2 regions of the Lactobacillus sp. C449L genome follow, and region 2 is predicted to be linked to the other one. Evidence: predicted binding sites of a transcription regulator. Region 2 holds the regulator's gene; the other holds the start of a gene.

Region 1 (3,217 bases), 370 kb from region 2:
AACCCAAGTCTTAATTGTCCAAATCTTGTTAATTTGTAAATCACTCTTTCGAATTTGGATGAGTTCTTCTGAGTCAGTAGTTTCTTTCAAAGTATTATCATTGTTCAAAACATAAATATACTTATCACTAGCACCCATTGCCTGACCATGACCAATCGGAATGTATGGACTTACTTTAATATGTTTAACATAGTTGTTAAAGTCCTTTTGAGACATATCAAGTAAATGCTGCGCATTGTATGGGTTTGTAAGTTTATTTAAGTTATAACCAACAATATGACCAGAAGTTAAATAAGTATGACTTAACAGGCTTGTATAGGCCCAACCGTTTGAAACAGTCACACCTTCAGGAATATGGCCAACCCGGTTGATATTGTCATCGTTTGGGTCTTTTACACTAAGAAGAACTGGTTGATAAAATCTGGTCTTTAAAGTCAAATTACCACTAGTTAAAGTGTGTGTGTCGGTTTCTGGAGTATATTCAGTTGGACTAATATAATTAACTGAAGAACCATAATGTGTCTTCCATGCTTGGTGCTCGTTAGTACCGCTTTGGGATGGGAATGAATTTGTTACATCTGGATCCGCAATACCCTCTTTTGTACTTTTTCTTATTGTGACTTTAACAGTTGCTGTCGCATTACCATATGTATATTTAACATTGTAGGTTTTTGGTTTTGAACAAGAAATATACTCGCGAGAAATTTTGACATTACTATTATTGATAACTGTTCCCATTGAGTTTGTTACATAAGAAATAGCATCCCTAGAAGAAAATTGGTAGAAATCGTTACGAACTAAAGAGACAGTCTTGGGAACAGCAATTTGATTTCTAGCAAAGTAGTTTTCATTAACATAGCCAACTAAGCGGCCATTAACGTAGATACGCCAATAACGAGCATTTTTTGTTTCAATTAATTGATCGGATTGAATGTGACTATATTGAAAACTGATTCCATCTGCTACTTTTTTGGTAACTTTACCATTTTTTACATCTTGCCAAACCTTATAGTTTTTATTACCAGCTACCTTAGTCATCATTGAATAACCAGTAACTACTTGCTTAGGCTTCTTTTTCTTGTTGTTTTTAGTGTTATCATCGGGATTAACCGGCTTTTTATCATCAGTCGGATTCTGAGAAGTTGAATCACCATTATTATTGCCGTCGATGTCTTCTGCTTCTTCACCATTGTTTTCATTATCAGAATTAGTGATCGTCTTTGTTTTACTTGAATCCTCTTGAACAGGTGGTTGAGTAGTTGTATCCGCCTCAACTGGCAAAATAAATAGTCCGGTGGCTACAGATAAACCAACAATCAACGTGATCGTAATCGTCGCTATTTTCTTAAAAAGCTTCAAAATTATTCCTCCAAAATTTAGTTTACTCTTGACATTATATAATAAAAACAGTGAAACTTAGAATACAAAATTAATACACTTTCATTGACAGCTTTTAATGTAAGTGATTTAATTAGCACTGTACTTAATTGAGTGCTAAAAGATATGAAAGTAAAATCAGGAGGCAGAAATATGCTTGTACCTACAGTTATCGAGCAAACGGCTCGTGGCGAACGTGCTTATGATATTTATTCGCGTTTATTAAAAGATAGAATTATTATGCTTAGTGGTGAAATTAATGATGATATGGCAAATACAATTATTGCCCAATTATTATTCCTTGATGCGCAAGACAATACTAAGGACATTTCCCTTTACATCAACTCACCTGGTGGTGTAATTACTTCCGGCTTGGCAATCATGGATACCATGAACTTTATCAAATCGGACGTTTCAACCATCGCTATTGGTATGGCTGCTTCAATGGCATCCATCCTCTTGACCAGTGGTGCTAAGGGCAAGCGTTTTGCTCTACCAAACTCAACCGTATTAATTCACCAACCACTTGGCGGAGCACAAGGGCAACAAACTGATATCCAAATCGCAGCCAACGAAATTTTAAAGAGTCGTGAAAAAATCAACAAGATTTTACATGAAACAACCGGTCAACCACTTGAAAAGATTCAAAAGGATACTGAGCGCGACAATTACTTGACTGCACAAGAAGCAAAAGACTATGGCCTAATTGACGAAATTATGGTCAATCAAAAGAAATAACTAAAAATCCACATTAAAAAAGCTCCGAATTATCTTTCGGAGCTTTTTTAGTCTGCTAAGTTTTTTGCCATTTCGTGTAACTTGGCAAAACGATGATTAGCACCAGACTTTGAAATTGGTCCATCAGGTACCTGCTGAGCAATTTCTTTTAAAGATAATTCAGGATTATCTAAGCGCAAACGTGCTATTCCCTGCAACTTTTCTGGGATATTGTCTAATCCGATTCTGCGGTCAATGGCCTCAATATCTTCGACTTGCTTGGCGGCAGCATTAGCAGTTTTTTTAAGATTAGCAGTGTCACAATTAACCAATCGATTCACTGAATTTCGCATGTCACGCATAATGCGCAAGTCTTCAAATGAAAGCATTGCGTTAATGGCACCAACAACATGCAAAAAATCACCAATTTTTTCAGCTTCTTTTAAATAGACAATATAGCCCCGACGACGTTTAGTCGTTTTAGCATTTAGGCTAAAATAATGATTCATTAGTTCAAGTAAATCATCATTATGGTCTTCGTATGCTGAATAGATTTCAAGATGATATCGGCTTGTTTCCGGATTATTAACACTTCCACTTGCTAAAAAAGCACCACGTAAATACGACATTGCACCTTCACGAGATTCAATAATTCGAGTCGGAATGCGAGTGATCAAACCCGAATCCTCAGTTAAAATTTCCAAATTAGCTAAAATTTCTCGCACATGATTTTGTAATCGCACAAGATACTGATTATTTTTCTTTAACTTCATTTTGCGAGAGACAATTAACAGTGGTTCAACGTGATACGCTATTTTAATTAAAGAAAAAATTCTACGTGCGATTGCTGGATTTTCAGTTGTTATATCCAAACTAAACATATGATCATGAAAGTTTAAGACACCATTCATTCGTAAAAAAGCCGCCAGCTCTGCCTTAGCATGCTCGGGCAAAATTGAAAGCGACGTTAGCTCTTTCTTAACTTTGCTTGCGTAACTTGCCATTGTTTACTCAAGCCTCTTTCTACGAGCCATCGCGGCGAAAGCAAGATTAATAATTTCATGTGCTACTTTTTGTCCGTCGTGAAAAACCAAGCCACTTCTTTGGTCGATAAAATCATCAG
Region 2 (3,217 bases):
CTCATTGATAATTCGCTTAACTTCCAAACCAGCAATCTTACCAGCATCTTTAGTAGCTTGACGTTGCGCATCATTAAAGTAGGCCGGAACAGTAATAACTGCTTCAGTAACCTTTTCACCTAAATAATCTTCAGAAAATTTCTTGATATATTGTAAAATCATTGCTGAAATTTCTTGAGGAGTATAGGCTTTGTCACCTATCTTAACTTTATAATCAGCTTCACCCATATGACGCTTAATTGAAGAAATTGTGTTTGGATTAGTAATTGCTTGTCTTTTTGCAACTTCACCAACTTGAATTTCACCATCTTTAAAGGCAACTACAGATGGAGTGGTACGATTCCCTTCTGGGTTAGTAATAATCTTTGGTTCTTTTCCTTCAAGAACGGCAACTGCAGAGTTAGTAGTTCCGAGGTCAATACCGATAACTTTTGACATTAATAATCTTCCTTTCAATTACTGTGCAACAACAACCATTGCTGGTCTTAATGTACGGTCTTTATATAAATATCCTTTTTGTAATACTTGAACAACATGGTCTTTTTGTTCATCAGTTTCAGCTTCAACTGTTTGAACAGCTTGGTGTAAATTAGGATCAAATTTGGCACCTTCAGCGTCAATTTCGCTAATGCCATGATCTTTCATCGCTTTAACTAGAGCATCTAGAGTCATTTGAACTCCCTTTTTAAGCTGTCTTGAAGCATCATCATCAACTTCAGTGTCTAAAGCTCGTTCTAAATTGTCCATAGCTGGTAGAACATCTTTAGCTAGTGATTGCGATTCATACTTTATTAGTTGGGCACGTTCATTATTATAGCGGTTTTGCATATTCTGTATTTCCGCTTGACTACGTAAAAACTTATCTTCCAAGTTTTTCTTTTCTTCTTGTGCCTTTAATAATTCTTCCTTGATTTGTTTCTCAGGGGATTTTTTTTCGTCAGCCATAGTGTCTACTTTAGCTTTTTTACTCGACTTAGATTTTTCTTCAGTCTGTTCTTTATTAAGATCTTTTTCGCTAATATATTTATCCTTACTCACGGCTAACCTCCTTTACTTAAATCTACCATAATATTCGAGTAACTTTTTAGCCAATTCGTTTCTGAAATACTCTAAAAGGCTAATTACTTGCGAATAAGGCATATTGTTAGGGCCAAGTAAAGCGATTACTCCTTTACCATGTGAGCCGACGCTGTACTCTGCCGTAAGCAGACTATAATCTTTTAACAAGTCATTTGACAATTCTGAACCCAGACTAACCCGAATTGGATACTTGCCACCCTGAGAAGTCGCAGTTTCATCCAAAATACTAGAAATCAGATCATTATGGTCAATCAGTTCGTATAATGAGCGCAAACTAGATGCATCGGCTAAAGACGTGTTATTAAGCAAATTAATTTGCCCATCAACATACATCTGTTCACTAGCAGCATCATTAATAACATCTTCTACTAGATCAATTAACTCCGTTGCATGATTATTAGTGAGTCTCTTCCCCAACGTACTATTGAGCAAGGATGGAGTGACTTCATCTAAAGTCTTTCCAACTAACTCATCATTAATCATCCGCACAGCTTTCTCGATTTCATCACCATATACATTATACGGCAAACTATAAACCTGATTATGTACATTGCCGTCACTGGTAACTAAAATTGCCATAATCTGACGACTAAACAGTGGTACAATTCGAAAACCAGTAATAGTTAGAGCACTACTTTCAGGACCTTCGGCAAAAGCTGTATAATTGGTTAAATCAGATAAAATTTTTGCAGCTTCTTGAACAATCTCATTAACTTGATGAAAAGGTTGATCCAACTGACTTCCAATTTTTTCATAAACAGAAGATGGAATCTGCAAAGGTTCAAGCAAGTTATCAAGATAATAACGATAACCTTCAGTTGATGGTACTCGCCCACTCGAAAGGTGTGTTTTTTCAAGCAAACCTTTATCTTCCAAAACAGCCATTTCATTGCGAATAGTTGCACTCGAAACCTTGATTGGCAGTTGATTCATGACAGTCTTAGAACCGACCGGATCGTGTGTCTGCGTAAAATCGTTAATAATTGTTTTTAAAATTAATTCTTGACGTTCGGTCAACATAAACATCGCCCTCACTTTTAGCACTCATACTTCTTCGGTGCTAACAATTATTATGATACTAGCTTTTAGCAGAATGTCAAGCTGAGTGCTAAAAAAATTGTAAATAAATTTAATTGCTGAGTTTTAGCCTTTTTCAGCAAAATATTTCTTTATTTCCAATTCATCTTGTTCCATCTGCTTTTTCAGATCTTTTAAGTTGTCGAACTTAATTTCACCACGGGTATATTTGTACCAAGCAATGACCATATCTTTATCGTATGCTTCTTCATCAAAACCAAACAGATTAGATTCAATAAAGATTTTTTTACTATCATGAATCGTTACATTATAACCGACGCTTGTCATTGACTCGTACCATTGACCATCAATTTTGGTTTTGGTAGCATAAACTCCTACTTTAGGAATAACTTTACTTCCTGTCCATACTAGATTAGCAGTTGGAAATCCAAGCTTATGACCATTCCTGAGTCCATGACCGATAGTTCCTGACATTACATATGGTTCACCAAGCAATTCTTCAGCAAGACCCATATTACCCGCAGTTATCGCTTTTTTGATCTCAGTTGAACCAATTTTTTGCCCCTCATATGATTGCTTGGGAACGTCAACAATCTTGAATCTGTTTTTAGCAAATTTAGGGAAATTAGCCATATTAGCAATATCTCTAGGACCGTATGTATAGTCAAAACCAGCGACAACTGTATCTGCTTTCAACTTCACAATAATATTATCGACAAATTCTTGAGCCGCTAGTTTACGAAATTGATTATTGAAGTGCATCACCACTAAAAAATCAACTCCAAGTTTCTCCATCTTATAAGCTTTTTCAGCTAAATTATCAATATAAGTTACATCAGTATTTTGATAAACTTCTTTTGGATGGCGATCAAAAGTCATTACCACTAAGGGAAGATGCTTTTCAACCGACTTATCCTTCGCTATTCTAATTAAATGTTGATGTCCGCGATGGACACCATCGAAAAAGCCCAAAACTAAAATAATTCTAGTTTGGAATACCTCTTTTTTAATTGGATAAGTTAAATGGATAATTTGCACAATAAAACCTTCATTCCACCTATTCGTTTTGCAACAACATTAAAAATGGTCGGTAAACGGC

The links. The regulator HrcA, encoded in region 2, represses chaperone genes, less so after heat shock. The targets are predictions, from matches to a motif close to TTAGCACTCNNNNNNNNNGAGTGCTAA.
Region 1: clpP (ATP-dependent Clp endopeptidase proteolytic subunit ClpP) is a predicted target of HrcA. The motif match lies at 1,472-1,498, and genes of this name have one in related genera.

Annotation. Positions count from the first base shown of each region.
Region 1 is NZ_JBWXGA010000001.1:518,399-521,615, forward strand. Features, by position in the region: gene AC2JF9_RS02470 (SH3-like domain-containing protein) at 1-1,170, opposite strand, end outside; gene clpP (ATP-dependent Clp endopeptidase proteolytic subunit ClpP) at 1,531-2,115, shown strand; gene whiA (DNA-binding protein WhiA) at 2,163-3,098, opposite strand; gene AC2JF9_RS02485 (gluconeogenesis factor YvcK family protein) at 3,102-3,217, opposite strand, start outside.
Region 2 is NZ_JBWXGA010000001.1:144,971-148,187, reverse strand. Features, by position in the region: gene dnaK (molecular chaperone DnaK) at 1-438, opposite strand, end outside; gene grpE (nucleotide exchange factor GrpE) at 457-1,038, opposite strand; gene hrcA (heat-inducible transcriptional repressor HrcA) at 1,051-2,100, opposite strand; gene ribF (riboflavin biosynthesis protein RibF) at 2,224-3,156, opposite strand; gene truB (tRNA pseudouridine(55) synthase TruB) at 3,176-3,217, opposite strand, start outside.